Regions from separate parts of the Modestobacter sp. SYSU DS0290 genome, predicted to be linked through region 2. Evidence: predicted binding sites of a transcription regulator. Region 2 holds the regulator's gene; each other region holds the start of a gene.
The links. The regulator LexA, encoded in region 2, represses DNA repair genes until DNA is damaged. The targets are predictions, from matches to a motif close to TCGAACANNTGTTCGA.

Region 1 (10,236 bases), on a different contig from region 2:
CGATCACCTGGGCATGGGGTTCTCCGAGCGGCTCGCCTCGCCCCGGACCCTGGCCGAGCGGGTCGCCGACCTGGGCGACCTCACCGCCGCGCTGGGCATCACCGGCCCGGTGGTGACCGTCGGCCACGACTGGGGCGGCATCCTCTCCCTCGGCTGGGCGCTGGCCCACCGCGACCAGCTGCGCGGTGTGGTGCTGACCAACACGGCGGTGGCGATGCCCGAGGGCGACGCCGGGCCGGCGCTGATCCGGCTGGCGCACCTGCCCGGGGTGCGCGGCACGGCCACCGTCGGGACGCCGCTGTTCGTCCGGGCGACGACGGCGCTGTCCTGGCCGCCGCTGCCCGCCGCCGTCCGCAACGCCTTCGCCGCCCCCTACCGGGACGCGCGGCGCCGCGGCTCGGTCGGTGACTTCGTGGCCGACATCCCGTTCGCCGACGGGCACCCCTCCCGCCCGGACCAGGAGGCGATCGCCGAGGGCATCCGGGAGCTCGACGTGCCCGCCCTGCTCATGTGGGGCCCGCGCGACCCCGTCTTCGGCGAGCGCTACCTCACCGACCTGCGGTCCCGGCTGCCACACGCGCAGGTGCACCGGTTCGAGGGCGCCTCCCACCTGCTGCCGGAGGACGCCCCCCGGTACGCCGCCGCAGTCGCCCAGTTCGTCGCCGACCTCGACGCTCCTCCGGCGTCCGCGCCGCCGCGTCCGGCCGTCCCCGCCGACCGACGGCCGTGGTCGGCGCTGGCCGCGCGCGCCGGCGACGACTCCCCCGCCGTGGTCGAGGTCGGCGGCGGCACGGTCAGCTGGTCCGCGCTGCACCGCCGGGTCGAGGAGCTGGCCGCAGGGCTGCGCGCCGCCGGACTGCGCCCGGGGCAGCGGGTCGCGCTGCTGGTGGAGCCCTCCGCCGACCTGACCGCGTCGGTCTACGCGGTGTGGCGGGCCGGGGGCGCGATCGTCGTCGTCGACCGCGGGCTGGGCCTGGCCGGCATGCGCCGGGCGCTGCGCGGCGCGTCGGTCGACGCGGTCATCGGCAGCGCGCAGGGGCTGGCCGCCGCGCGCGCCATGGGGCTGCCGGGGCTGCGGTTCGCCGCCGGCCGGCTGCCCACCGCCGCCCGCCGCGCGCTCGGGGTGGCGCACGACCTCGCCGAGCTCGAGCAGCTCGGCCGGGCGGGCGGTCCCGTCGCCGACGAGTCCACCGCCGACGACGACCGGGCGGTGCTGTTCACCTCCGGCGCCACCGGCCCCGCCAAGGGCGTGGTCTACACGCAGGCGCAGGTGGTCGCGCAGATCGCGCTGGTCCGCGAGGCCTACGGCCTGACCGCGGACGACCGGTTCGTCGCCGCCTTCGCGCCCTTCGCCATCCTCGGCCCGGCGCTGGGCATTGGCTCCGCGGTGCCCGACATCGACGTCACCGCCCCGGGGACGCTGACCGCCGCGGCGCTGGCCGACGCCGTCTCCGCCGTCGACGCCACCGTGCTGTTCGCCGCGCCCGCGGCGCTGCGCCGGGTGGTGGCCACTGCCGGCGAGCTCACCGCCGCGCAGCGGTCCGCGCTGGCCGGCGTCCGGCTCGTGATGTCGGCCGGCGCGCCGGTGCCGGCGTCCCTGCTGCGCGCGCTGCGCGAGGTGCTCCCCGCCGCCGAGGCGCACACCCCGTACGGGATGACCGAGGCGCTGCCGGTCACCGACGTCTCGCTGGCCGAGATCGAGGCCGCCGAGCAGGAGGCGGGCGGGACGCCGGACGGCGTCTGCGTCGGGCGCCCGCTGCCCGGGGTGGAGGTGCGGGTCAGCCCGCTGGACGGCACCGGCGCCGCCACCGGTCCGCTGAGCACCGCACCCGGCGTGACCGGCGAGGTCTGCGTGCGCGGCGCGCACGTCAAGGACCGCTACGACGCGCTGTGGATCACCGAGCGGCTCTCCTCCCGCGATGCCGGCTGGCACCGCACCGGCGACGTCGGGCACCTGGACGCCGATGGCCGGCTGTGGGTGGAGGGCCGGCTGCCGCACGTGGTCACCACGCCCGCCGGCCCGGTCACCCCGGTCGGCGTCGAGCAGCGGGTGGAGCAGCTGCCCGGGATCGCCGCGGCCGCCGCCGTCGGGGTCGGCCCGGCCGGCACCCAGGCCCTGGTGGTCGTCGTGGTGCCCGAAGGCGGCGGCGCCCGGCGCGGGCGGCTGCAGCCCGCCGACACGGAGCTGGCCGACGCCGTCCGCGCGCGGGCGGTGGTGCCGGTGGCGGCCGTGCTCACCGCCGACCGGCTGCCGGTCGACATCCGCCACCAGTCCAAGGTCGACCGGGCCGCCGTCGCCCGGCAGGCCGACCGGCTGCTCGCCGGCTCCCGCACGGGCGTGCGCCGGCCCGGGGCGTGAGGGTCCCGTGAGGGTGCTGGTCACCGGGGCCAGCGGGATGCTCGGCCGGGCCACCGCCACCGCGCTGATCGAGCGCGGCGACGAGGTGACCGTGCTGCAGCGGCGTCCGGCGGGGCTGCCGTGCGCGGAGGTGCTGGCCGACGTCGCTGACCGGGATGCCGTGGCGCGCGCGGTCGCCGGGCAGGACGCGGTCGTGCACCTGGCCGCGAAGGTCGACGTCGTCGGCCCCTGGGCGGAGTACCGGCGGGCCAACGTCGAGGGCACCCGCTCGGTCGTCGACGCCTGCCGCGCCGGCGGGGTCGCCCGGCTGGTGCACGTCTCCTCGCCGTCGGTGGCGCACGCGGGTGCGGCGCTGGCCGGCGCGGGCGCCGGGCCGGCCGACCCGGTGCGGGCCCGCGGCGCCTACGCCCGCTCCAAGGCGCTGGCCGAGCAGGAGGCGCTCGCGGCGGACTCCGCGTCGCTGGCCGTGCTCGCCGTCCGCCCGCACCTGGTGTGGGGGCCGGGCGACCCGCAGCTGGTGGAGCGGATCGTCGCCCGGGCGCGGGCCGGCCGGCTGCCGGTGATCGGCACGGGCGCCGGGCTGATCGACACGACCTACGTGGACAACGCCGCAGCGGCGCTGGTCGCCGCGGTCGACGCCTGCGGGCCGGTGCACGGCGAGGCGCTGGTGGTCTCCAACGGCGAGCCCCGGCCGGTCGCCGAGGTGCTCGACCGGCTGTGCCGGGCCGCCGGGGTGCCCGGCCCCTCCCGGCGCGTCCCCTTCGCGCTGGCCTGGGCCGCCGGCGCCGTCGTCGAGGGCGTCTGGCGGGCGACCGGGCGCCGGGACACTCCCCCGCTCACCCGCTTCCTCGCCGAGCAGCTGGCCACCGCGCACTGGTTCGATCAGCGGCGCACCCGCGAGGCGCTGCGCTGGGCGCCCGCGGTGTCGCTGGAGGACGGCTTCACCCGGCTCGCCGCGGCGATGCGGCCGGCATCTCACAGCGCGGCCGTCATGGCTGTGCAGCCGAGCTAGCCGACGCGTAACGCTCGCGGCGGCTCCGGGAAACACGCCGTCCATACCTTCGCCTGGCACCCCGAGGCGCCTCCCGGCGCCCGCACCGCCGCGAAGGAGCACCCGCCCCATGCCTCTCTCCCCCAGGCAGCTGGTCGTCGTCGGCGGCGGCATGGTCGCCCACCGGCTGGTGGAGGCGCTCGTCGACCGGGGCGCGGTCGACACGGGCGACGTGGACGGGGGCGGCTGGCAGGTCACCGTCCTCGCGGAGGAGCCCCGGGCTCCCTACGACCGGGTGGCGCTGACCTCCTACTTCTCCGGGCGCGACCCCGAGGACCTGTCCCTGGGCCAGCCCGAACTGTGGGAGACACCCGGGGTGACGCTGCGCCGCGGCGAGCAGGTGACCGCGGTCGACCGCGCGGCGCAGCGGGTCACGACGGCCACCGGCCGGGAGCTGCCCTACGACGCGCTGGTGCTGGCCACCGGCTCGTCGGCGTTCGTGCCGCCGGTGGAGGGGCGCGACCTCACCGGCTGCTTCGTATACCGGACCATCGACGACGTCGCCGCGCTGCGGCGGTACGTGACCGACCGGCAGCGGGAGCTGCCCCGGCCGGTCACCGGTGCGGTCGTCGGCGGCGGGCTGCTCGGCCTGGAGGCCGCCGGCGCGCTGACCGCGCTCGGCGTCGACACCTCCGTGGTCGAGTTCGCGCCCCGGCTGATGCCGCTGCAGGTCGACGACGGCGGCGGCGAGGCGCTGGCCCGGCTGGTCGGCGCGCTGGGCGTGCGGATCCACGCCGGGACGGCGACGGCGAAGCTCACCGCGGGGCGCGACGGCCGGGTCGGGCGGATGCACGCCGCGGAGGGCTCGGCCACCGGGCTCGAGCAGCTGGACGTCGACGTGGTGGTGTTCGCCGCCGGTGTGCGCCCCCGCGACGAGCTGGCCCGCGCCGCCGGGCTGCCGGTGGGGCCGCGCGGCGGGGTGCTGGTCGACGCGAGCTGCCGCAGCGAGGACCCGGCGGTGTACGCGATCGGCGAGGTCGCCGCCGTCGACGGGCGCACCTACGGCCTGGTCGCGCCGGGCTACACGATGGCCGAGGTGGTCGCCGACCGGCTGCTCGGCGGTGCCGCGGAGTTCCCGGGCGCGGATCTGTCGACGAAGCTGAAGCTGCTCGGGGTGGACGTGGCCAGCTTCGGCGACGCGTTCGGCACCACGCCCGGGGCGCTGTCGGTGGTCTACGGCGACCCGGTGGCCGGGGTCTACAAGAAGCTGGTCCTCTCCGACGACGCGCGCACGCTGCTCGGCGGGATCCTGGTCGGTGACGCCACCGCCTACGCCGGGCTGCGCCCGCTGGTGGGCCGTGAGCTGGGCGGTGACCCGGCAGCCTGGCTGCTCCCCGAGGGCGCGGAGGGCGGGCCGGCGTCGGCCGAGCTGCCCGACGACGCCGCGGTCTGCTCCTGCAACAACGTGACGGCCGGGACGATCCGGGACGCGGTCCGCTGCGAGGGCTGCACCGACCTGGGCGCGGTGAAGGGGTGCACGAAGGCGGGCACCAGCTGCGGGTCGTGCCTGCCGCTGGTGAAGAAGCTGGTGACCACCGAGCTGGAGGCCGCCGGGGTCAGCGTCAGCCGGGCGCTGTGCGAGCACTTCGACGTCAGCCGCGCGCAGCTGTTCGACATCGTGCGGGTCACCGGGATCGCCAGCTTCAGCGAGCTGGTCGAGCGGCACGGCCGCGGCCGCGGGTGCGACATCTGCCGGCCGGTGGTCGCCTCGATCCTGGCGAGCCTGGACGGCCGGCACGTCCTGGACGGCGAGCGAGCCGCGCTGCAGGACACCAACGACCACGTGATGGCCAACATCCAGAAGGACGGCACCTACTCGGTGGTGCCGCGGGTGCCCGGCGGGGAGATCACCCCGGAGGGGCTGATCGCCATCGGCGAGGTGGCCCGCGACTTCGGGCTGTACACGAAGATCACCGGCGGCCAGCGGATCGACCTGTTCGGTGCGCGGATGGAGCTGCTGCCGGCGATCTGGCAGCGGCTGGTGGACGCCGGGTTCGAGTCCGGGCACGCCTACGGCAAGTCGCTGCGCACGGTGAAGTCGTGCGTCGGGTCGACGTGGTGCCGCTACGGGGTGCAGGACTCCGTCGGGCTCGCCGTCGCCCTGGAGCTGCGCTACCGCGGCCTCCGGTCACCGCACAAGATCAAGCTCGGTGTCTCCGGCTGCGCGCGGGAGTGCGCGGAGGCGCGCGGCAAGGACGTCGGGGTGATCGCCACCGACAAGGGGTGGAACGTCTACGTCGGCGGCAACGGCGGGTTCACCCCGCGGCACGCGCAGCTGCTGGCCGAGGACCTGGACACCGAGACGCTGGTGCGCACCATCGACCGGTTCCTCGTCTACTACGTGCGCACCGCCGACCGGCTGCAGCGCACCGCGCCCTGGCTGGAGGAGATCGAGGGCGGGCTGGAGCACGTGCGCGCCGTCGTGCTCGAGGACTCGCTGGGCATCGCCGCCGACCTGGACGCCGCGATGGCCTCGCACGTCGAGGGCTACACCGACGAGTGGCGGGCGACGCTGGAGGACCCGGAGAAGCTGCGCCGGTTCGCCGCCTTCGTCAACGCACCCGACTCCCCCGACCCGTCGCTGGCGTACGTGGTCGAGCGCGGGCAGCCGCGCCCGGCGACCGACGCCGACACCGACCGCCCCGGCGCCGTGCTGGTGGCCGGCCCCCGCCTGGAGGTGCTCCCCCGATGACCGCAACACTCGACACCCCGTCGCCGGCGACTGCGACTGCGACCACCACTGGGACCGCGCCCGGTTGGACGACCATCTGCGCGTTCGACGACCTGCTCCCGGAGCGCGGCGTCGCGGCGCTGGTGGACGGGGTGCAGGTGGCCGTCTTCCGGCTGTTCGACGGCAGCCTGCACGCGGTGGGCCACCGCGACCCGTTCAGCGGCGCGTTCGTGCTGGCCCGGGGCCTCGTCGGCACCCGCGGCGACGCCCCCACGGTGGCCTCGCCGATGTACAAGCAGGTGTTCGACCTGCGCACCGGGGTCTGTCTCGATGACCCCGCGGTGGCGGTCCCGGTGTACCCGGTGCGGCTGCGGGACGGCCGGGTCGAGGTCGCCACCGGCTGAGTCACCAACCGCCCGGTCCCTCTCCGCCCGTCCCACTCTCCGCCCGTCCCACTCCCCGCCCGATCCAGCCTCGCGCCCCAGCTGATGCCGTGTCGTGTCGACGAGACGACGTGTCGACACGACACGGAACCCGCTCGTCGACACGTCGGCACGGCGACATGGGCCACTCCGGGTGTCGACTCAGAACGGCGGGGGGTCGTGGTCCGGCCCGGGGGGCGGCGGTTCCGGTCCGGCGGCTGAACGGCACTCGGGTGGTTCGGGATCGGGTGGTCGGCGGCCGGGTGGTCGGGTGGTGCGGGTGACACCGCTGGGGGTGGTCACCCGCAGGGTGCCGTCGGGGGTCATCGCGAACCGCCAGCCGGGGGCGTGGGTCTTGAGCCGGTGGTGGGAGCGGCACAGGCAGCAGAGGTTGGCGCAGTCGGTCACGCCACCGCAGGAGTGCGGGATGACGTGGTCGAGGTCGGCCCAGCCGACGCGTTGGCCGCAGTTGGGGAAGCGGCAGCGGCGATCCCGGGTGGTGAGGAAGGCGCGCTGGCGCTCGGTGGGCCGGTAGTTCGCCGTCGCGGGCGGCGGTCCCAGCAGCGCGCAGCCGCACTCACCCCCTGGATGGTGCGGGCAGCCACGCTTCGCCGAGCGGGTGAGCTCCGCGGGGGTGACGGTGGCCAGCAGCTCCCCGTCCGGTCCGGTGATCGCAAAGCTCAGCGTCCCGCCCTCGGGAGCGGTGAGGCCCAGCGCGCCGACCCGGGCGAGCAGGTCGCGCAGGTGGGCGGCGGTGATCGGCAGCCCGTTCACCTCACCCGGCGTGACCCCGCCTTCCAGGGCCTCCAGCGCCGCGGTGACCGTCAGGTTCGCGGTGAGCAGCGGCAGGCCGTTGTCGGCGGGGCGGAGGATCAGCGCCGCGGCCACGAGGGTGCGCAGCTGACCGATCGGCCGGGGGTCCCCGTCGGCCTTGAGCATCCGGGCCAGCTGGTCGATCAGGTCGTGGGCCTCGGCGGCCACGTCCGCGGGCAGGTCCACCGCCAGCACGGCACGACCGTCACCAGCCGACGGGTACACGTGCACGTCAGCGGCCTTCTCCGCCTCCACCCGCGCTTCCTCCGCGGCGTCGGCATCGAACCGCAGCACCAACTCCGTCGCCCGCTTGCCCACCCCGGTCACCGACAGATCACCGGCCTCACCCAGCAACGTCGCTTCCACGCGGGCGGCAACCTCCGCGGGAACGGACCTCAACGCGTCGGCCAACTGCTGCGCCCGCCGCTCATCCAGGTCCCCGGCCCGCAGCGCGGCGAAGGTGGCCGGGAGCTTGTCCCGCCACACCAGCGCCCTGGTGAGCCGGATCGCCGCCGTCCCCCGGCCGACGTTGAGCACCGTGGCCAGCTCGGCGGTGAAGAACTCACTCACCTCGCCGTCGGCCGGCTGGGCGGTCCACCCCTGCCGCCGGGCACCGGGACGATCCGGCGCAGGATCGGCGGCGGAGGGCCGCTGACCGGCGAGGGCCAGGATCAGTTCGGCTTCCTCCGCGGTGGCTCTCGCCCGCTGGCGCTGGATGCCCTGCAGCCGGGCCGCGAGCAGCTCATCGGGCCACTCCGACGCCGGCGACGACTCCCGGGACTCCGGGTAGTGCAGCTCGAGCACCACGTTGGCCGACCGGGCAGACGGGACCGACGGCGGGGGCAGGGCCGCGGTCTCCGTCACGCCCTCGAACATACGTACGAGGTACGACAGTTCCGACAGGTCGGAGTCGCAGCCTCGCGGCCCAGCCGATCCACACCAGGAGCAGACAGCGGCCGGCCCCTCACCAGCCGAGCCAGTCGACCGCCTCCTGCGCGATCTCCGGCGGCACCACGTGCGGGCCGTCGAACTCGCGGTAGTTCACGTCGTACCCGTCGTCCTGCAGCTCCGGGACGAGCACCCGACTGGTCCGGTCGATCGGCAGCACGTCGTCGGCGGTGCCGTGCGAGACGAACACCGCCGGCTGCCCGGCCCGCGGACCGGGCGGCACGAAGCCGGGCGAGAACGCCACCACGCGGCGGAAGAGCGAACCGTTGGCCAGCCCCAGCCCCAGGGCGTACGTCGCACCGTCGGAGAAGCCGGCCACCGCCACCCGCTCCGGGTCGACGGTCAGCCGGGAGAACACCGCACCGAGCGCCCGGTCGATGACGGCGACGTCGGCACCGAACCCGCCGCGGACGGCGTCCCAGGTGGAGCCGCGCGATGCCGGGGCGAGCAGCACCAGGCCGCGCTCGTCGGCGAGGGACTGGAGCAGCCCGAGGCCGGCCGCCGCGTCGCCGCCGGCGCCGTGCAGCGAGACGACCAGCGGCGCCGGCCGGCCCGGGTCGAGGCCAGCTGGCACGTGCAGCAGCGCGTCCCGCTCGTCCGCCACCCCGAGTGGGCGGGTGCCATCCGACGCCGGGCCGGCCGACGGCTCCCCCGGCCGGGCGGTCAGGGTCGCTGCGTCGTCGTCCCCACCGGAGCCGTTCCGCGAGGTGAGCACCTGCCCGCCGCAGCCCGCCAGGGCGAGCCCGCCGGCCAGGGCGAGCACCTGCCGGCGGGACACCTCACGGAGTGCGCGGGTCATGTGCGGTCGAGCAGCCGCCCGATGGCCTCGGCGACGACCTCGGGCCGGTCGGCGGGCACGAAGTGGCTGGCGCCGTCGACCAGGGTGAACCGGGCGTCGGGCAGGTCCTCGGCCAGCCGCTCCCCGTAGCGGGGCTTCATCTGGTGGTCCAGCCGGCCCCAGACGATCTCGGCGGGCATGGTCAGCCGGGGCAGGAACGGCGCCACCGTCTGGGTGTACACCGAGTCCAGCGACCGCAGGTGCCGGGCCAGCAGGTGCGGGCCACCGGGGCGGGCCCATGGCGCCACGAAGCGGTCGATGAAGGGTGCGGCGCGGTCCTGGTCGGCGAAGAGGGTGCGCAGCGCCGGGCGCAGTGCGGTGGCCACCGCCGGCGGAGGCAACTGCCGCACCAGCGGCCAGGCGGCCTTCATGGCGCGCACCAACGGCACCGGCCAGCCGTCGTAGCTGACCCCGTCGACCACACCCAGGCCGGCGACCCGGTCGGGCGCGATCGTGGTCAGGATCTGCGCCACCCCGCCGCCGAGGTCGTGCCCGACGACGACGACCCGGTCCAGCTCCAGGGCGTCCAGCAGCCGGAGCAGCAGCGAGGCCTGGGTGGCCAGGTCGACCGGGTGCCCGTCCGGGGCCACGGACTCGCCGTAGCCCAGCATGTCGACGGCGAACACCCGCGCGCGGGCGGCGACCGGCGGGACGACGTCCCACCACAGCCGGTGGTTGGTGGGGATGCCGTGCACCAGCAGCACCGGCGGCCCGGACTCCCCCGCCGTCCAGACGTTGAGGCGCACGCCGCCCACGTCGACGAGTCGGGTCCGCCCCGTCGGCAGCTGGTCGATGTCGTCTTCAGCCATGCACGGTCGGGTGCCCAGCGCATCCCGCGACCACACCGTTCCCGTCGTCACGCCCGATGTGTACGCTTGTACACATGGACGACGCGCGCACCATGCGCGAGCGGATGCTCGCCGGTGACCTCTACATCGCCGACGACCCGGAGCTGGCCGCCGAGAGCACCCGCGCCCAGCAGCTCAGCCACCGCTACAACACGATGGACCCCACCGACGGCGCCGCCCGCCGCGAGGTGCTCGAACAGCTGCTGGCGGCGTTCGGCCCGGGCAGCGAGCTGCGCCCGCCGTTCCGCTGCGACTACGGGTACCGCACCTCGGTGGGCGCGCGGAC
Region 2 (10,236 bases):
ACCATCTCCTCGCTGCGCAAGCGACTGGGCGACCCCTGGCTCATCCACACCGTGCCCGGCGCCGGTTACCGGGTGGGGCCGCCGGCCGGCCCGGAGCGCGGGGCCCGGTGAGCGCCCGGCTGCGGCTGACCCTCAGCTACGCCGGCTTCCTGCTCGTCGCCTCCGCCGCCCTGGTGGCCCTGCTGGTGTACGTCCTCCGGTTCGTGCCGGAGGGGAACCTCAGCCGGCCCGGCGCGCCCTGGCTGCCCGACCGCAGCGACCTGCTGGCCGCCCTCTGGCCCCGGGTCTGGCAGGTGCTGGCCGTGCTCCTGGTGGTCGGGACGGTCGGGGGCTGGCTGCTGGCCGGCTGGATGCTCCGACCGCTGCACCAAGTGCACGCCGTCGCCCGGCACGTCGCCGCCGGGTCGCTGGACCGCCGGGTCCGGCTGACCGGGCGGCACGACGAGTTCGGCGAGCTGGCGGAAACCTTCGACACGATGCTCGACCGGTTGCAGGCCGCGTTCGACGAGCAGCGCCGCTTCGCCGCCAACGCCTCGCACGAGCTCCGCACCCCGTACGCGGTGGAGCGCGCGATGCTCGACGTCGCGCTGGCCGACCCGGCAGGTGTGGACGTACCCCGGCTGCTCTCCCGGCTGGACGAGACCAACCGCCGGGGGACGGAGACCGTCGAGGCGCTGCTCGCCCTGGCCGCCCTGGACGCCGGCCGGGCCCCGGCGCGCGCTCCGGTCGACCTCGCGGAGATCACCGCCGGGGTCGTGGCAGACCTCGCCCCGCTGGCCGATCGGGCGGGGGTCGACGTGCGCACCGAGCTGGGTGAGGGCGACCTGGACGGTGTGGAGCCGCTGATCCGCCAGCTGGTGACGAACCTGGTGCTGAACGGGGTCCGGCACAACACCGGACCGGGTGGGACCGTGCACGTCACGACGGGCAGCACCGGCGAGGGCCGAGCCGAGCTGCAGGTGGCGAACACCGGCCCGCGGGTGCCTCCGGAGCTGGTGGGCACCCTCACCGAGCCCTTCGTCCGCGGCACCGGTCGGGTCACCACGGGCTCCACCGCATCCGGCAGCGGCCTCGGGCTGGCCATCGTCGCCCGGGTGGCGCAGGCGCACGGTGCTGACCTGCAGCTGTCCGCTCCCCCGGCCGGCGGCCTGCACGTGACCGTGCTGTTCCCCGCACCGGGTCAGTGAGGCCGGGCGCGGATCCGCTCCCAGCTGCCTTCGAGGCAGCCGCCAACGCTCCGGCGTCCGTGCCCTGGACGCCACTGGCTCGGTCCCCGACGGGGACCGGGCCAGTGGACGGTGGCGCTGTGGTCACGGAGCGCCCCGGCTGGGGCGCTCCGTGACCGGCCGCGTCAGCTGCAGCCGCTGGTGGAGCCGCAGCCCTCGCAGACGTAGCAGCTGCCGGCCGGGCGCATCTTGGTGCCGCAGGTCATGCACAGCGGCGCGTCGGTCGCGGTGCCGGTGACCAGCTCCAGGAGCTCGGCCGAGGAGTGGGCCTCCTTGATGGCCTCCTTCGGCGACTCCTGCTCCTTCGCCTTGGCCGAGGCCTCGGCCGGCGCCTCGGTGGGCACGGAGCCGCGCATCGCCTCGACGTCGACCTCGTCCTCCTCGGTCACCTGCGGGGTGGCGGCGGAGGTGTCGTAGCCGGCGACCTGGGCGGCCCGCTCCTCGGCGCTGAAGATGCCGAGGTTCGCCCGCTTGTCCACCGGCAGGTGGTCCAGCGCCAGGCGACGGAAGATGTAGTCCATCACCGACTGGGCGATGCGGATGTCCGGGTCGTCGGTCATGCCGGCCGGCTCGAAGCGCATGTTGGTGAACTTCTGGATGTAGGTCTCCAGCGGCACACCGTGCTGCAGCGCGATCGAGATGCCGATCGAGAAGGCGTCCATCACCCCGGCCAGGGTCGAGCCCTGCTTGCCGAGCTTCAGGAAGACCTCACCGAGGCTGCCGTCCTCGTACATCCCGGCGGTCATGTAGCCCTCGGCGCCGGCGACGCTGAAGGACGTCGTCATGCTGGTCCGCTTCTTCGGCAGCCGCTTGCGCACCGGGTGCGACAGCGCGGTGGCGGCGGGCGCCGTCTCCTCGACGGCGACCTCGGCCTTGGCGCCGTCGTTCTTGCCCTTGCCACCGGACAGCGGCTGGCCGACCTTGCAGTTGTCGCGGTAGATGGCCAGCGCCTTGATGCCCATCTTCCAGCCCTGGAAGTAGATGTCCGCGACGTCCTCGACGGTCGCCGACTCGGGCATGTTCACGGTCTTGCTGATCGCGCCCGAGATGAACGGCTGCACCGCGGCCATCATCCGGACGTGGCCCATCGGGGAGATGGAGCGCTCGCCCATCGCGCAGTCGAAGACCTCGTAGTGCTCCGGGCGCAGGCTCGGCGCGTCGACGACGTGGCCGTGCTCGGCGATGTACTCGACGATCGCCTCGACCTGCTCCTCCTGGTAGCCCAGGCTCTTCAGCGCCCGCGGCACCGTCTGGTTGACGATCTGCATGGAGCCGCCGCCGACCAGCTTCTTGAACTTGACCAGCGAGAAGTCCGGCTCGATGCCGGTCGTGTCGCAGTCCATCATGAAGCCGATGGTGCCGGTGGGGGCCAGCACCGAGGCCTGCGCGTTGCGCCAGCCGTTCTCGGTGCCGATGGCCAGGCACTCCTGCCACTGCTGGGTGGCGACCTTCAGCACGTCGGCGTCGTCGGCGCCGACCGGACGGATGGCGTCGTTCGCCGCGGCGTGCTTGCGCATGACCCGGGCGTGGGCGTCGGCGTTGCGGGCGTAGCCGTCGTAGGCACCGACGACTCCGGCCAGCTCGGCCGAGCGCCGGTAGGCGGTGCCGGTCATCAGCGAGGTGATCGCCGCGGCCAGGGTCTGCCCGCCACGGGAGTCGTAGGCGTGGCCGGTGGCCATCAGCATCGCGCCGAGGTTGGCGTAGCCGATGCCCAGCTGCCGGTAGGCCCGGGTGGTCTCACCGATCGGGTCGGTCGGGAAGTCGGCGAAGCAGATCGAGATGTCCATCGCGGTGATGATCAGCTCGACGGCCTTGACGAAGTTCTTCGAGTCGAACGTGCCGTCGTCCTTGAGGAACTTCATGAGGTTCAGCGACGCCAGGTTGCACGAGCTGTTGTCCAGGCTCATGTACTCCGAGCAGGGGTTGGACGCGTTGATCCGCCCGGTCTCGGGGTTGGTGTGCCAGTCGTTGATCGTGTCGTCGTACTGGATGCCCGGGTCGGCACACTCCCAGGCCGCCTTGGTGACCTTGCCGAACAGCTCACGGGCGTCGACGGTCTCGATGACCGAGCCGTCGGAGCGGGCGCGCAGACCGAACTCGGTGCCCTCCTCGACCGCCCGCATGAACTCGTCGTTGACCCGGACCGAGTTGTTGGCGTTCTGGTACTGGACGCTGGTGATGTCCTTGCCGCCCAGGTCCATGTCGTACCCGGCGTCACGCAGCGCGCGGATCTTGTCCTCCTCGCGCGCCTTCGTCTCGATGAACTCCTCGATGTCGGGGTGGTCGATGTCGAGGACGACCATCTTCGCCGCGCGGCGGGTGGCGCCACCGGACTTGATGGTGCCCGCGGAGGCGTCGGCACCACGCATGAACGAGACCGGGCCGGAGGCGGTGCCACCGGAGGAGAGCAGCTCCTTGGACGAGCGGATGCGGGAGAGGTTCAGGCCGGCGCCGGAGCCGCCCTTGAAGATCAGGCCCTCTTCCCGGTACCAGTTCAGGATCGAGTCCATCGTGTCGTCGACCGCGAGGATGAAGCAGGCGCTGACCTGCTGCGGCGAGGCGGTGCCGACGTTGAACCACACGGGCGAGTTGAAGCTGAACACCTGGTGCAGCAGCATCCAGGTGAGCTCGTGCTCGAAGATCTCGGCGTCGCCCTCGGAGGCGAAGTAGTCGTGCTCGCGACCGGCCGCACCGTAGGTGAGCACGACCCGGTCGATCAGCTGGCGGAGGCTGGTCTCGCGCTGCGGGCTGCCGACCGCACCACGGAAGTACTTCGTGGTGACGATGTTGGTGGCGTTGATGCTCCACTCGGCCGGGAACTCGACGCCCCGCTGCTCGAAGTTGATCGAGCCGTCGCGCCAGTTGGTCATGACGACGTCGCGGCGCTCCCAGACGACCTCGTCGTAGGGGTGCACACCGGCGGTGGTGAAGACGCGCTTGACCTTCAGGCCCTTCCCCCGGGTGGGCGCCTTCGGGCTGCGGCGGTTCCGGGTGGTGGCGAGGCGGTCGGCTGTCTCGGTCATCGTGCGAGGGCTCCCTGGGTGTACATGCTCTGGCGTCGAGCTGAGCGGCGGTGCTGGCGGAGCGGCTGGGGAAGCCGGCGGGTGCCGGAGCCGGGTGGTGCGGTGCGGTCTCCTCGTCGAGACCTGTGTAGTCGGGGGGTGTGACGGTTTCGGTGGGCCGGCGGCGGGACCCGGTCCTCAGGACCCGGCGGGCGCACCCGGCGGTCCGCCGCCCGCGGTGGCCGCCCCGCCGGCGCGGGCGTTCACCGCGGCGCGCAGCTCGGCGATCTCCTTCTCGAAGTCCGCGGCGGAGCTGAAGCTGCGGTAGACGCTGGCGAACCGGAGGTAGGCGACCTCGTCCAGGTCGCGCAGCGGGCCCAGGATCGCCAGGCCCACCTCGTGGCTGGGGATCTCGGCGCACCCGGTCGCCCGGACGGCGTCCTCGACCTGCTGCGCCAGCAGCGCCAGCTGGTGCTCGTCGACCGGACGCCCCTGGCAGGCGCGGCGCACACCGGCCACCACCTTGGCCCGGGTGAACGGCTCGCTCACGCCGCTGCGCTTCACCACGGCGAGCACGGCCTCCTCGACGGTGGTGAACCGCCGTCCGCAACCGGGGCACGAACGGCGCCGACGGGTGGTCGCACCCTCGTCGGTCTCGCGCGAGTCGATGACGCGGCTGTCGGGGTTGTGGCAGAAGGGGCAGCGCACTGCGGGTCCACCTCCTCCCGAGGTGTCGCGGCCGGGTTCCCTGCGGTGCTGTGACACCGTGGACCACCCGGCCCGTGGACCGTTCCTGTGGACTGCTCCGGGGACATCCGGTGGATGGGCCGGGGAGAACGTGTGGAACGGCTGTGGACGACTTACATCCGTGTAAGCACTAGATGTTGTGGTGGAACCGTACGGCCACCCCTACAGGTGTGCAAGCCCTGCTGCGCGTGTCGTGTTCCGCAGCCGCCCCGCCCGCCGCTCCCACCCTCACCAGTCACAGCACCGGCCACCCGCCTGACCCGCCAGCCCGTTCAGGGCAGCTCGATCACCTGGCCCGGGTGGAGGACGACGTCGTCGAGGTCGTTGCGGTCGCGGATCGCGTCGACCACCGCCCGCCGATCCTCGTCCGGCGCCACGTCGCCGGCGATCGACCACAGCGTGTCGCCGGGCTGGACGACCACGGTGACGGCGCCGGCGAGCTGCAGCGCGGGCTCCTCGGCAGCGACGACCGCGACCGCGCCCGCGGCCACCCCCAGGCCGATCGCCACCGACACCGCCGCCACCACCCGCCGACCCCACCGGGTGAGCCGCAACGGCGGCTCCGCATGCCACCCGCCCGACGAGGGCGCCACGACGGGGCCGGCCGGATACCAGCCCCCACCCCGGACCGGCCGTGCACCCGCAGCCCCGGAGCGTGCCGCCGGCCGCCCGCTCGGCCGCACCGCCGGGCGCCGCCCGACGCGAGCCCCGGCCACCGCGGCGGAGGCACGGCCGACCCCGGGTCCCGCCGACACCAAGCGCAGCGACGGGCGAGGCGAGGTGGGCGGCACGGTGCCGGTGGTGGTGGCGGTGGACTGGGCGTGGACCATCGGTGCACTCCTCACATCGGGCGCCCGCTCGGGCACCTTCTCGAACGTCTGTTCGATTCGAACGTCTGTGCGATGTCTACCGCACCCCGCCGACAGGAGTGCTCCGACACGGCGCGTGTTCGAACACCTGTTTGAACAGCAGCGGTCGAGCCGCTACCGTGCGCAGTGAGACCACGACGGCGTCCCACCCCACCTCTCCGAGCGGGGCGCCACCGGGCAGCTGCGCGCGCAGCCGGACGAGGAGGACACATGGCGGTCGACGGCCGGACGGCGGACGAGCGCAAGGGGTCCAGCCGACGCAAGCGCACGGCTGGGCAGGCAGCGGAGCCGACCGCGGGCACCGGCGGTGCCGCGATCCGCGAGTTCCCCGACCGGGGCGAGGCCGGTGACGGACTGACGCAGCGCCAGCGCCGGGTCCTGGAGGTCATCCGCGACTCCATCGAGCGCCGCGGCTACCCACCCTCGGTCCGCGAGATCGGCGAGGCGGTCGGCCTCTCCTCCGCCTCCTCCGTGGCCCACCAGCTGTCGGTGCTGCAGCGCAAGGGCTGGCTGCGCCGCGACCCGAACCGCCCGCGTGCGCTGGACGTGCGGCTGCCCGGCGAGAACGGCGCGGCGACCGGACCCGACGCATCCGTGGAGGCGCTCGCGGCCGCCGGCGCCGCCACCGGCGTCGACGAGGCAGGGGCGCCGGCCCCCACCTACGTGCCGCTGGTCGGCCGCATCGCCGCGGGTGGCCCGGTGCTGGCTGAGCAGGCGGTCGAGGAGGTCTTCCCGCTGCCCCGCGAGCTGGTCGGCGAGGGCACGCTGTTCATGCTCAAGGTCACCGGTGACTCGATGGTCGAGGCCGCCATCTGCGACGGCGACTGGGTCGTGGTCCGCCAGCAGCCCAACGCCGAGAACGGCGAGATCGTCGCCGCGATGATCGACGGCGAGGCGACCGTCAAGACCTACAAGCGACGCGACGGCCACGTGTGGCTGATGCCGCACAACCCGGCCTACGCGCCGATCCCCGGCGACGACGCGACCGTCCTCGGCCGGGTCGTGACGGTGCTGCGCCGGGTCTGACCCCGGCCGCCGCCGGCGGGGTCACTCCCGCCGGCGGCGCAGCTTCCCGGCGATCCAGACCACGACCGTCGCGACGCCGGCCGCGATGACGCCGGCCGTCACCGGCGGCACCCCGCGGGCCGCGGTCACCAGCTCCCCCGTCGGCTCGGCACTGGGCGCGGCGTCGGTCGGCGTGGCGTCGGCGGCCGGATCACCGGGCAGGGGGACCAGGGTCACCGGAGCGGGCAGCCCCTCGCTGGTGACGAGCAGGTCGCGGTTGTTCGCCGCGAAGGTGATCGCCTCGCCCTGCGGCGACTCCGGGAGCGCGATCCTGATCGGCGAGCCGGACAGTGCCCCGGCCACGTCCGAACCGGTCAGCGGCCAGACGTAGGCGTCGGTGTAGGTCCGCAGGGCGATCCGCTGCCCGTCGGCCGACACCGCTCCCCCGGTCACCAGCAGCTGACCCGCCCGGCCCACCGGTCCGCCGGGGGTGCCGGTCAGGGAGAGGCCGAGCCCCACCACCCGGGTCATCGGAATCGTGGCCCCGTCGGCCAGGGGCGCATCGGGCCGGTACACCCCCGAGGAGCCGAGCACCTCCTTGGTGACCAGGTAGGGCGTGCCATCCGGGGCGAGCAGCAGCGCCTCCGCGTCGTGCGCCCCGTCCGGATAGGTCAGCCGGGTCAGCGTGGTGCTGCCGTCGGGCCGCAGCCCGATCAGCGCCACGGTCTCCCGGACGGCGTTGTTGTCCCCAGTGTCGGCCAGCCACAGCGTGCCGTCCGCGGCCAGGGCGAGGTCCTCGGGGTCGTAGGGGTCGACGTCCCCCGCACGCAGCTCGGCGACAGCGCAGGACGCGTCGAGGACGTACACCTCGGCCCGGTCACCGCCGTCGTTCATCGCCAGCAGCGTCTCCCCGGCGCTGGCCAGCCCGGAGATCTCGGGCAGCCGCGGGTCGGTGATGGTGCAGCGGGTGCTCGGCGCGGTCTCCTCGGCCAGCGCTGCCGAGGCCGGCAGGAGCGCGAGCACGACCGCAGCGGGCACGGCGAGCAGCGCCGGGTCCGCCAGACGGTGGCGGACGGCGCGGCTACGCGGCCGGGCGGCCCGCTCTGGCACGGACCCAGCGTGACACCACGACTGCGTCCAGTGCGTGAACCACGCCCAAGAGGACGATGCCGAGAGCAGCTCCCACGACTGCATCCGTGACCCAGTGGAAGTTCAGCGCCACCATGGCCACTCCCGTGGCCAGCGGCCCCAGCACGCTGAGCACCCCGGCGGCGCGCTGCAGCCGGGCGTGCAGGCCGTACTGGACGACCTGCCAGCGAGCCACGCCCCACATGAGCACGGCGTTGGCCACGTGCCCGGACGGGAAGCTCTCCCCACCGCGATGGAAGTAGGAGCCGGGATAGGCCGGCGCGGTACGCCCGGTACCCCACTTCAGGGCGTAGACCGCCGCGGTGAGCAGGGCCAGCGCCAGCAGCACGCGGAGCAGCGGGGCCGCCGTCCGGTGGCGCCAGAACAGCCAGCCCACCAGGCCGGCGAGCACCACCAGGATGGTGACCCGCCCACCGGCCTGGGTGAACACCCACACCGGCCAGTAGGCGGCGGAGTCGCGCAGGCCCCAGGACCCGATCCGGTCGGAGACCGCCAGGTCCAGTCGTTCCAGGAGCCCGCCGGCGAGGAGGTCGACGGTGACGCCCACGGCGACCAGCGCGGCGACGAGCACCAGCCACCACCGCGGCCGGCCGACACCGACCACCGGCTGCGCTCGAGGCCCGCGACGATCGGCGGCGCTGGACCTCACGCGCACCGCTCCGCTCGCCACGGCGTCACGGTACCGGCACCGTGACCTGACCGTGACCCTCCCGGGACGGCGCGGTGGTCGAGCCCGACGCCGGCGCCCCGTACGCCGCGCCCGGCCCCGGCCGGTGGTCAGCCGCCGGCGACGGGGGTGGCGAACCCGTCGAGCGCGGCCGCCAGGCCGTCGTCGACCCGCGCGGTGAGCCGGGTGCCGTCGGCCTCGTGCCGCTCCTCGAGCACCTCGCCGTCCCGGTGCACCCGGGCGACCAGGTCACCCCGGTCGTAGGGCACCAGGACGTCGACGTCGACGTGCGGGTGCGGCAGCCGGGCGGCGACGACGTCGCGCAGCGCGTCGATCCCCTCACCGGTGCGGGCGGAGACCCAGGCCGCACCGGGCAGCGCCTGGCGCAGCATCAGCACGTCCTCCTCACTCATCGCGTCGACCTTGTTGACGACGATGAGCTCGGGCACGGCGGCGGCGTCGATCTCCCCGAGCACGGTGTGCACCGCGTTGATCTGGCCGATCGGGTCGGGGTCGGAGCCGTCGACGACGTGCAGCAGCAGGTCGGCGCCGGCCACCTCCTCCAACGTCGACCGGAACGCGTCGACCAGCTGGTGCGGCAGGTGCCGGACGAACCCGACGGTGTCGGTGAGGGTGTACTCGCGCCCCTCCGGGGTCTGCGCCCGGCGGACCGTCGGGTCCAGGGTCGCGAACAACGCGTCCTGCACCAGCACCCCGGCGTCGGTGAGCCGGTTGAGCAGGCTGGACTTGCCGGCGTTGGTGTACCCGGCGATCGCCACGCTCGGCACGGCGTTGCGGGACCGGCTCGAGCGCTGGGTGGCCCGGGCCGTCGCCATGCCGGCGATCTCCTTGCGCAGCTTGCTCACCCGCGCGCGGATCCGGCGGCGGTCGGTCTCGATCTTCGTCTCACCGGGGCCGCGGGTGCCGATGCCGCCACCGCCGGCGACACGGCCACCGGCCTGCCGGCTCATCGACTCACCCCAGCCGCGCAGCCGCGGGATCATGTACTGCATCTGGGCGAGCTCGACCTGCGCCTTGCCCTCCCGGCTGGTGGCGTGCTGGGCGAAGATGTCCAGGATCAGCGCGGTCCGGTCGACCACCTTGACCTTGAGCACCTTCTCCAGCTGGTTGAGCTGGCCGGGGGTGAGCTCACCGTCGAAGACCACGGTGTCGGCACCGGTGGCGGCGACGATGTCGCGGATCTCGGTGGCCTTGCCCGAGCCGACGTAGGTGGCCGGGTCGGGCTTGTCGCGGCGCTGGACCAGGGCTTCCAGGACCTCGGAGCCGGCCGTCTCGGCCAGGGCGGCGAGCTCGGCCAGCGAGCGCTGGGCGTCGACCGCCGTCCCCTCGGTCCAGACCCCGACCAGCACGACGCGCTCGAGGCGCAGCTGGCGGTACTCGACCTCGGTGACGTCGGTGAGCTCGGTGGAGAGCCCGGCCACGCGCCGCAGGGCGCCGCGCTCCTCGAGCGCGTAGGAGCCGGTGGTGTCGTCCGGCTCGTCCCAGGAACCGGACGACGCCGGGCGGGTGCGGGCGGGGTCGGGAGAGGCCGGGGCGCGGTCCTCGGCGGC
Region 3 (10,236 bases), on a different contig from region 2:
GTCGGTGAGCTCCTCGGCGGCGCCGAACAGCCCGTACCCGGCGTTGCTGACGACGACGTCGAGCCGGCCGAAGCGGGCCCGCGCGTCGTCCACGACCGGGCGGATGCGGTCGGTGTCGGTGAGGTCGAGGCGCTGGAAGGCGAAGGTGTCGGGGTGGGTGTCGACGAGGTCGGCGACCGCGTCGGGCCGCCGGACGGTGCCGACGACGCGGTCGCCGCGGGCGAGGAGCTGCTCGGCGAGCTGGCGGCCGAAGCCGCTGCTCACCCCGGTGATGAGCCAGGTTCGTGTCATGCGCCCAGCGTCGGGAGGCGGTGCGCCGGCAACCAGGCCCCCGGGGAGGGGGTGCCGGCAGGGACAGGCAGCGGGGCGCCGCGGCGACCTACGGTTCGAGCATGGCGGAGAACCTGATCGGCGAGTACCTGCGGGCCAGGCGCGAGCGGGTGCGTCCCGAGGACGTCGGGATCCCCGTGACCAACCACCGCCGCGTGCCGGGCCTGCGCCGCGACGAGCTGGCGATGCTCGCCGGGGTCAGCACCGAGTACTACACGCGCCTGGAGCAGGGGCGTGACCGGCACCCGTCGGCGCAGGTGCTCGACGCGGTGGCGCGGGCGCTGGGCCTGGACGGCGCGTCGACCGCGCACCTGCACGACCTGGCGGACCCGGCGCCCCGCCGCCGGCGCGCGCAGCGCCGTGCCGAGCGGGTGCGACCGAGCGTCACCCAGCTGATCGCGTCGTGGGAGCACACGCCGGCCTTCGTGCAGGGCCGCCACCTCGACGTGCTGGCCGCCAACCGGCTGGCGGTGGCGCTGTCGCCGCTGTTCACCCCGGGCACCAACCTGCTGCGCACCGTGCTCCTCGAGCCGGGCGCCTTCGGCTCCCCGGCCGAGCTGGAGGCGGCCGCCGTCGACCTGGTCGCCGTGCTGCGGAGCGCCGCCGGCCCGGACGTCGACGATCCGCGACTGGCGGAGCTGGTCGGCGAGCTGTCGGTGCGCAGCGACCTGTTCCGGCGGCTCTGGGCGCGCCACGACGTGCGCCGGCACCCCGGCGGCGGCGTGTACCGGATGCAGCACCCGCAGGTCGGTGACCTGGAGCTGCGCTACGACAAGTTCGCCGTCGCGGACGCCGACGACCAGGTGCTGGTGGTCTACCAGGCGGAGCCGGGTTCCCGGTCGGCCGAGTCACTGGCCCTGCTCGCCACGATCGCCGGTGCCGGTGCCGAGGTCGGGCACCCCGGCGACGACTCGCAGTCGCCGGACGTCTCCCGGCCGGGCACGGCCGTCGGTGCCGCACCGGCGCTCGTCCGCCGTCCTCAGGCGCCCAGTGAGAGGAGCAACCAGGCGGCTCCCCCGGCAGCGGCGATGAGGACCGAGACCGCGTAGGCAGCGACCCACTGGAAGCCGCGGACGCGCGCACCGCGGTCGGGCACGAGCTCACGAAGTTCCAGCACGGGGGCGGGGCTGCGCCGGTACCAGCCGCGGACCACGACGTCGGTGTCCAGCAGGTCGGGCACCCGGAGCAGGCCGAAGAGGCTGCGCGCGAAGGGCCACGGCTGCAGGTACAGCACCGGCACGAACCCCGACTCGTCCTGGACGACGAGGTCGGGGCTGAGCGCGTAGCCCGGGGTGCCGCGGCCGATCACCCGCCCGCGCAGCTCGACGGGCAGGCCGGTGACCGGGCTGGCGTCGAGCCGGGTGAGCAGCTCGGTGACCCGGGCCTGGGGGCGGCTCGGCCCGAGCGGCCGCGCGAAGGCGGTGCGGACGAACAGCGCCGCGCCGCCGACGGTGGCGGCCTGGGCGAGCAGCAGCCAGTCGTCCAGACCCCAGGCGACGGCGCCGACGAGCAGGGCGATGAACGGCAGGTACCGCACCGGGAGCTCCAGCCAGAAGCGGCGCCGCGCGCGGGCCAGCTCGGGGCCCTCGCACGACTCGGCCACCGCCCGCGAGCTCCAGCGCTGCGGGGCACCGGGCAGTCCGCTGTCCTCCAGGGACGCGATCCGCCGCACGATCAGCGGGTGGGTGCTGAAGAGCTGGGTGAAGCGGGCCCACGGATTGCAGGTGTCCCAGCGCAGGGCGCCGATCACCTCCATCGGCTCGAGCCCGCGCTCCCGGGCGGCGAGCACGGTGGCACCCTGCGCCTGGTCGGCGATGCCGAGCACCCCGACGGCCCGCACCCGCTGGTGCCGCCGGTCCTGCTTGGCCAGCTCCTTCTGCCGTTCCTTCTGCTTGCTCTGCTTGGCCTCGTGCGCGGCGGCCGCCCGTTCGGCGTCCACCTGGCCCATGCCGTAGCCGATCTTGACCAGGGCGGAGCAGAGCGCGTCGCCGTGCCCGGTGACCGAGCAGCTGTAGTGGTCGGCCCCCAGCTCCCGTGCCCGGCTCAGCGACAGGACCACCAGCTGGGACAGCAGGTAGCCGAGGAACCCGATCACCGCGGGGATCGCCGTGTTGGCGTTGTTGCTGCTCCGCAGGGAGAGGTACACGTAGTAGAGGACGACGGGCACGGTGCCGGCGATCGCCATCACGACGACGTCGTTCTGCCGCACGTGCCCGACCTCGTGGGCGACGACGGCGTCCAGCTCACGCTCGTCGAGGCGCTCCAGCAGTCCGCGGGTCACGTAGATCCGGGCGTTGCCGCGGGTGTGCCCGAAGGTGAAGGCGTTGGGCGTCCCGTCGTCGACGATGCCGAGTCGCACCGGGCGGACGCCGGCCTCGGCGCAGCGCCGGGCGACGAGCGCACCGACCTCGTGGTCGGTGTCGTAGCGGTCGCCGGTCCAGGCGATCCGGGTGGCGGGGATGAGCCACTGGATGAGGTAGGGGGCGATCGCGTACTGCGCGGCGACGACCACGACGGCCAGCACGATCGGCACCCAGAGGGGCGCACCGAGGAGCAGGAGAACGCCCCCGCCGGCGGCGAGCAGCGCTCCGAGCAGGGTGAGCGAGATGGCGGAGTGGCGGAGCACGTAGCCGGTCATGGGTGGCTTCCCGAGCGTCGACGACAGAGCCGTGGTGCCTGGTCCCCCCGCTCCCCGCAGCATGATCACGGGTCGCGCCGGGGACAGGCTCTCCTGGTCAGGCAGCGCCCGCAACCCGCTGCCGGTGAGTGTTGCGAGCCGGGTTCCGAGACGCGGCCGAGCTCCGGAGCGGCGGTTCCGACGCTGATCGGTGTCGTGGCCCGACGCAGCGCGCCGCCGTCCGGGCGCGTTGGGCGCTGCCGGACGCCCGGAGATCGGACACGCGTCAGGTCAGCAGGGGGCCGACGAGGATCTCGGTGCCGTCGGGGCGCCGGGTGCGCCATCGGCCGCCGGGATCTCGTTCGACCCGGAAGCCGTGGTGGACCTTGGTGTGGTGCCGTTCGCAGAGCAACGCTGAGTTCTCCAACGACGTCTCGCCGCCGTGCAGCCAGTGGATCAGGTGGTGGACGTCGCACCACCAGCTCGGAGCGCCGCAGCCGGCGAACACGCAGCTCTCGTCCCGCCGCTCCACTGCCTTGCGCAAGCCAGGGGTGACCACCCGGTGGTCCCGGCCCAGATCCAGCGGGGTCCCATCGGGGCCCATCACGATCCGGGAGATGCTGCCGTCACAGGCCAGGTAGCGGGCCCGGGCGGCGGAGATGGTCGCCCCAAAGCTCAGGTCCGCCGCACCCGCGCCGGTGGCCGGGTCGACCAGGTCGTCGAGGTCGATGCCCACGACCACGTGCGGCTTCACCGTCCGCAGGGTCGGCAGGTTGCCCGAGGCGAGCTGGTTGTCGCACAGCTGCACCAGCGCATCGGCGTTCTGCTGCGCCCGGGTCCGGCTGTCGCCCTTGGGGCGGTCGGCCTGCATGATCGACTCGATCGCCGCCTGCACCTTCTCCCCACCCACCGCGTCCAGGTCGAAACGGCCGGTGACGCTGCCATCGGCGTGCTTGGCGATGGTCAGCCGACGACCCTCCGTCGGGTCCGGCTCGGGGCCGTCGGGGTCCAGCGCGTCCTCGAATGCCTGCACCGCGGCGACCAGCGACTGGTGCGGCGACTCCGCCGCCACCTGCGCCCACACCCGGTCGAACGCAGCCAGGTCGATGCCCTGCTCGGCTGCCCGGGCAACCTCGGACTCCCCCACCTTCTCGGCCACCACGTTCCGCGCACCGCACCGTGCGGGTCAGCTCCGCGGCGACCCGGTTCTGCACGGCCACCAACTCGGCGATCCGGTCGAGCACGCCGCCGTCCGTCAGACCGTGCAGATCGTCGGCCGCCAAGGCGTCGAGAGCCGACATCAACTCGCTCACGACACCTCCCACTGCGTTCGAACGTGTGTGCGAAGACTATCGCGGATGAGGTGGTCGCTCAACCCGAATCCGCAGGTCAACGCCCTGTCCACAGATGTTCGAGACACCTTGACAAGCCGCGAGAGACAAGCCGCGAGGCAGCAGTGCCCCGAGGTCCGATGAGCGGCCGACCACGACCGCGCCGCCGCTGAGCGACGTCCGATGTCGAGAATCCGCGACCGGTTCCGTCCCCCGGGTGTCCGCGGCCACGATGGGCCGCACCACCACCGAGGAGATCCACGATGGCCAAGTACCTGATGCTCAAGCACTACCGGAGCACGTCGAAGTCGCTCGACTGCGCGCCGATGGACCGGTGGACGCCGGACGAGGTCTCGGCCCACGTCCAGTACATGAACGACTTCGCGGCCAAGCTGACCGAGACCGGCGAGTTCGTCGACGGGCAGGCCCTGGCTCCCGAGGGAGTGTGGGTGCGGTACGACGGCGAGGGCCGCCCGCCGGTCACCGACGGGCCGTTCGCCGAGACCAAGGACCTCATCGCCGGGTGGATGGTGATCGACGTCGACAGCCACGAGCGGGCCGTCGAGCTGGCCGGCGAGCTGTCGGCCGCTCCCGGGCCGGATGGGGAGCCGATCCGCGAGTGGCTGGAGCTGCGGCCGTTCCTGGGGGCGCCCCCCACCATCACCGAGTGACCCCACCGGTGGACGACGTCCTGGTGCGCAGCCTGGTGCCGGGCGTGCTCGGCGTCCTCGTCCGTCGCGGAGCCGACTTCGCGGCGGCCGAGGACGCCGTCCAGGAGGCGCTGGTCGAGGCGGTCCGCACCTGGCCGGCCGCCCCACCGCGGGACCCGACGGGCTGGCTGGTCACCGTCGCCTGGCGCAAGTTCCTCGACGCGACCCGGGCGGAGGCCACCCGCCGTCGCCGGGAGGAGGCGGTCGCCGACCAACCGCCGTCCGGGCCGGTGCCCTCGGCGGACGACACGCTGCAGCTGTACTTCCTCTGCGCCCACCCGTCGCTGACGCCGGCGTCGGCGGTCGCGCTCACGCTGCGCGCCGTCGGCGGGCTGACCACCCGGCAGATCGCCGCGGCCTACCTGGTGCCCGAGGCGACGATGGCGCAGCGGATCAGCCGGGCGAAGCGCACCGTCTCCGGCGTCCGGTTCGACGAGTCCGGCGACGTCGCCACCGTGCTGCGCGTGCTGTACCTGGTGTTCAACGAGGGCTACTCGGGCGACGTCGACCTGGCCGCGGAGGCGATCCGGCTCACCCGTCAGCTCGCCGCCGCCGTCGACCACCCCGAGGTGGCGGGGCTGCTCGCGCTGATGCTCTTGCACCACGCCCGGCGCGCCGCCCGGACCGCCCCCGACGGCAGCCTGGTGCCGCTCGCCGAGCAGGACCGCCGCCGGTGGGACACCGCGCTCATCAGCGAGGGAGTCCAGGTGCTGCAGGCCGCCCTGACCCGGGACCGGCTCGGCGAGTACCAGGCCCAGGCCGCGATCGCGGCGCTGCACGCCGACGCACCCACCGCCGCGGAGACCGACTGGGTGCAGATCGTCGAGTGGTACGACGAGCTGGTCCGGCTGACCGGCAGCCCGGTGGTGCTGCTCAACCGCGCCGTCGCCGTCGGAGAGGCCGACGGTCCGCGCGCCGGCCTGGCGGCGCTCGCCTCGGTGGACGCCTCGGTCCCCCGCTTCGCCGCCGTCCAGGCGTACCTGCACGAGAAGGACGGCGACCGGGCGACGGCGGCGCGGCTCTACGCCGAGGCGGCCGCCCTGGCGGGCAACAGGGCCGAGCGCGACCACCTCACCCGCCAGGCTGCCCGGCTCAACTCCCGCCACTGAGGTCGCGGGCTCGGCTGATCTGGTCGGTGGTCAGGACGCAGATCGCCCCGTCAGGGCGCTCGGACCAACCCCTCCTGGTAAGCGATGACGACCAGCTGGGCCCGGTCGCGGGCACCCAGCTTCGTCATCGCCCGGTGCACGTGGGTGCGCACGGTCAGCGGGCTCACGACCAGCCGGTCGGCGATCTCCTGGTTGGACAGGCCGAGCGCGGCCAGCCCGGTGATCTCGCGCTCGCGGTCGGTCAGCCTCGGGAGCAGTCCGCGCGGCAGGTCTCCGACGCCGTCCGGACCGGCCAGGAAGCGGTCGATGAGCACCCGAGTGGCGACCGGCGAGAGCAGCGCCTCCCCGTCCACGACCGTCCGGATCCCGGCGAGCAGCTCGGCGGGCGTGACGTCCTTGCCCAGGAAGCCGCTCGCCCCGGCCCGGAGCGCGTGCGCCACGTGCTCGTCGGACTCGAAGGTGGTCAGGATCAGCACCCGCGTGCCCGCCAGGTCGGGGGCGGAGCAGATCTGCCGGGTCGCGGCGAGGCCGTCCAGGACCGGCATCCGGATGTCCATCAGGACCAGGTCCGGCTGGTGCCGCCGGGCGAGGTCGACCGCCTCCTCGCCGTTCGCGGCCTCGGCGACGACCGTCAGGTCGTCCTCGGAGTCGATCAGCATGCGGAACGTCGAGCGCAGCAGCGCCTGGTCGTCGGCCAGCAGCACCCGGATCATCGGGCTCCCTCCCAGGGCTTCAGCGGGGCGGTGAAGGTCACGGCGTACCGATCGGACCCGACCGGGCCGGCCTGGACCGTGCCGTCCAGCGCGAGCGCGCGCTCGCGCATCCCGATCAGCCCGTAGCCCGATCCCACCGGTCCGGGCCGGACGCCGGTGTTCTTCACCTGAACGCAGAAGGTGTCCTCGGTGCGGCGCACGGTGATCGTCACGGACGGCCGGACCGCGTGCTTGGTGACGTTGGTCAGCGCCTCCTGGACGACCCGGTACGCGGTGACGTCGACCAGCCGGGGCAGGCACTCCAGCGGCCCCTCGCGGACCACCGTGACCTCGATGCCGGCCGCCCGGCACGGCTCGACCAGCTCGTCGAGCTGGTCGAGGCCCGGTGCCGGCACGGTGTCCACCGGGGGGTCGTCGTCGAAGGTGCGCAGCACGGCCACGGTGGCCTTGAGCTCCTGGAGCGCCGCCGACGTGGAGACGCTGAGCCCGGCCAGCAGCTCCCGCGCCTGCTCGGGACGCTTGTCCAGCAGGTGGTCCGCGGCGCCGGCCTGCGCGTGGGCCACCGTGAGGTGGTGGGCGACGACGTCGTGCAGCTCGCGGGCGATGCGCAGGCGTTCCTCGCCCACCCGGTGCCGCACCTCGTCGTCCCGGCTGCGCTCGGCGTCCTCGGCGCGGGCCTGGACCACGTCGAGGTAGGAGCGGTGGGCCTGGGCCGTGCGGCCGGCGAACACCGCCGGCAGCAGCCACAGCGCGACGCCGACGGTGCGCAGCACCAGCGAGCCCCCGGTGGGGGCGTCGGTCAGCCCGCCCAGGATCACCGCGGCCACCGCGGACCCGGTCCACCAGGCGACCGCCCGCACCGACCCGACGACCGCGAGCCAGTACAGGCAGCCGATCAGCGGGGCCAGCAGCAACGGCGTCGGCAGGTAGCCGAGCGCGCACGCGGCGGTCTCGCAGCAGATCGCGACGGCCGTCGCGGCGCGCGGCCGCCGGGCGGCGGTGAACAGCGCTGCGCTGGCGACCAGGCTCAGCAGCACGCCGGGGACGAGCACGGCCGGACCGACGATCCCCTGGGTGCCGATGCTGGCCCCGAGGGCGGCGAAGAGGAATGCGACGAGCGCGGCCGCCGCGTCCCGCACCCCCGGCCTAGTGCTCATCAGCGGTTGCTCAGCGCCAGGTCGGGTCGCGCCTCGGCCTGCGCGGGGGCCAGCGACGCACCCTCCACGTCGACGCGGGGCAGCAGCCGGTCGAGCCAGCGCGGCAGCCACCACGCCCGCTCCCCGAGCAGTTGCAGGACGGCGGGCACCAGCGTCAGCCGGACGACGAAGGCGTCGAAGAAGACCGCCGCGGCGAGCCCGAGACCGACCATCTTGATCAGCGGTTCCGACGCCGCGGCGAACCCGCCGAACACCGCGATCATGATGACCGCGGCGGCGACCACGACCTTCGAGCTCTGCCCGAAGCCGGTGCCGACTGCCTGGCGGGCCGGCACGCCGTGCACGTGCGCCTCCCGCATCCGCGACACCAGGAACACCTCGTAGTCCATCGCCAGCCCGAACACGATCCCCACCAGCAGGATCGGCATCAGGCTCATGACCGGGCCAGTCTGCTCGACACCGAGCAGATCACCTGCCCAGCCCCACTGGAAGACCGCGACGATCACCCCGATCGAGGCGAACAGCGAGAGCAGGAAGCCGCCCGCGGCCTTGATGGGCACCCAGATCGAGCGGAACACCACCATCAGGAGCAGCACCGCGAGACCGACGACGAGCGCGACGTAGGGCAGCAGGGCCGACTGGGTCTTCTGCGCCATGTCGATGTCGAGCGCCGTCGTCCCGGTGATCTCGTAGCTGACGCCCTGGTCGCGTTCCACGGCTGGGCGGGCGTCGCGCAGCGACTCCACCAGCGCCTCGGTGCGCTCGTCGGTCGGCCCGGTGGTGGGGACGGCGGTGAGGATCGCGGTGTCCCCCGGCTCGTTGAAGGTCGGGGTCGACACCGAGGCCACGCCGTCGGTGGCCGCGATGCTGTCCGCGACGGCCGCCGCGGCGGTCTCGGGGTCGCCGGCGCCGCGGGCGTCGACCACCACCGTCAGCGGGCCGTTGGAACCGGGGCCGAACGCCTCGGCCCGCAGGTCGTAGGCCCGGCGCTCGGTGGCCGTGGTCGGCAGCGAGGCGTCGCCGGGGGTGCCCAGCTGCAACGACAGCGCCGGGACGGCGACGGCGGCGAGCACCGCGACCCCGGCCACCGTGACCAGCAGCGGTCGGCGCCGCACCAGCCGCATCCACGTGCGGGCCACCGGGACACGGGGGTTCGTGCCCGTCTCTCGCCGCTGCGCCCGCGAGCGAGCCCGGTTCGGGAACATGCCCAGCAGGGCTGGGACCAGGGTCAGCGCGACCAGGACGGCCACGACGACGGCGCCGGCGGCGGCCAGCCCCATCTTCGTTAGCGACGGGATCCCGACCACGAGCAGCCCGGCGAGCGCGATCACCACCGTCGTCCCGGCGAAGACGACCGCGGACCCGGCGGTGCCGACGGCGCGGCCGGCCGCCGTCTCGGCGTCGTCCTGGATGCCGCGTTCCTCCTGGTACCGGGAGACGACGAACATGGCGTAGTCGATGCCGACCGCGAGCCCGAGCATCAGCGCGAGCATCCCGCTGGTGATCGCCATGCCCAGCGGGCCGGCGAGGGCCCAGACGCCGAGGAACGAGATGGCCACCCCGATGATCGCCGTGAGCAGGGGCAGCCCCGCGGCCACCAGCGACCCGAAGGTCAGCAGCAGGACGACGGCCGCGACCGCGACCCCGAGCAGCTCGGTGGCGCTCATGGCGGTGGGGCTGTTGAGCGCCGAGCCACGCATCTCCGCGGTCAGCCCGTCGTCCCGCGCCTGGTCCACCGCTTCCTCGAGCAGGGCGCGCGACTCGTCGGTCACCTCCGCCGACGGCACGTCGTAGCTCACCGACGCAAAGCCGGTCGAGCCGTCGGCGCTGATGCTCGCGCCCGCCGAGGGCGGCACGACCCGGGACACCTGCGGGCTGTCGGCGGCGGTGGCCAGCGCCGCCTCGACGGCCGCCCGGTTCGCCGGCGCCTCCAGCGACCCGCCCTCCGGGGCAACGAAGACGAGCGTCGCCGACGCCGCGTCCGTGGGGGTGTCCGGGAAGCGCTCGGCGAGGAGGTCGAACGCCTCCTGCGACTCGATGCCCGGGATGGTCGCCCGGGTGTTCACCGGGCCCTCGGACGTGACGGCGGCCGTCACCGCCCCGGCGAGGACCAATAGCCAGAGCACAGCGACCGACCACCGCCGTCGGAAGGAGAAGCGGCCGAGACGATCGAGCAGACCTGCCATGTCGGTACACCCCAGTGGTCGTGGTGGTTGTCCCGAGCAGCGTTTCGTCCAGGCAGGGGCCCCGTCGTCGTGCAGGCGCAGGC

Region 1: ACI795_RS11440 (DUF222 domain-containing protein) is a predicted target of LexA. The motif match lies at 8,185-8,200, and genes of this name have one in related genera.
Region 3: ACI795_RS03730 (DUF222 domain-containing protein) is a predicted target of LexA. The motif match lies at 4,278-4,293, and genes of this name have one in related genera.

The regions. Positions count from the first base shown of each region.
Region 1 covers NZ_JBJHAI010000011.1:71,123-81,358, forward strand. Annotated here, with positions in the region: gene ACI795_RS11420 (alpha/beta fold hydrolase) at 1-2,359, shown strand, start outside; gene ACI795_RS11425 (NAD-dependent epimerase/dehydratase family protein) at 2,367-3,371, shown strand; gene nirB (nitrite reductase large subunit NirB) at 3,481-6,102, shown strand; gene nirD (nitrite reductase small subunit NirD) at 6,099-6,485, shown strand; gene ACI795_RS11440 (DUF222 domain-containing protein) at 6,666-8,180, opposite strand; gene ACI795_RS11445 (alpha/beta hydrolase) at 8,281-9,063, opposite strand; gene ACI795_RS11450 (alpha/beta fold hydrolase) at 9,060-9,911, opposite strand; gene ACI795_RS11455 (sugar O-acetyltransferase) at 9,986-10,236, shown strand, end outside.
Region 2 covers NZ_JBJHAI010000025.1:32,571-42,806, reverse strand. Annotated here, with positions in the region: gene ACI795_RS17325 (response regulator transcription factor) at 1-111, shown strand, start outside; gene ACI795_RS17320 (sensor histidine kinase) at 108-1,187, shown strand; gene ACI795_RS17315 (vitamin B12-dependent ribonucleotide reductase) at 1,352-4,249, opposite strand; gene nrdR (transcriptional regulator NrdR) at 4,427-4,936, opposite strand; gene ACI795_RS17305 (LysM peptidoglycan-binding domain-containing protein) at 5,248-5,529, opposite strand; gene lexA (transcriptional repressor LexA) at 6,055-6,870, shown strand; gene ACI795_RS17295 (hypothetical protein) at 6,892-7,959, opposite strand; gene ACI795_RS17290 (phosphatase PAP2 family protein) at 7,931-8,668, opposite strand; gene hflX (GTPase HflX) at 8,776-10,236, opposite strand, start outside.
Region 3 covers NZ_JBJHAI010000002.1:89,775-100,010, reverse strand. Annotated here, with positions in the region: gene ACI795_RS03745 (SDR family oxidoreductase) at 1-291, opposite strand, end outside; gene ACI795_RS03740 (helix-turn-helix domain-containing protein) at 393-1,379, shown strand; gene ACI795_RS03735 (M48 family metalloprotease) at 1,310-2,968, opposite strand; gene ACI795_RS03730 (DUF222 domain-containing protein) at 3,234-4,106, opposite strand; gene ACI795_RS03725 (YciI family protein) at 4,542-4,949, shown strand; gene ACI795_RS03720 (RNA polymerase sigma factor) at 4,946-6,097, shown strand; gene ACI795_RS03715 (response regulator transcription factor) at 6,148-6,810, opposite strand; gene ACI795_RS03710 (sensor histidine kinase) at 6,807-7,967, opposite strand; gene ACI795_RS03705 (MMPL family transporter) at 7,967-10,153, opposite strand.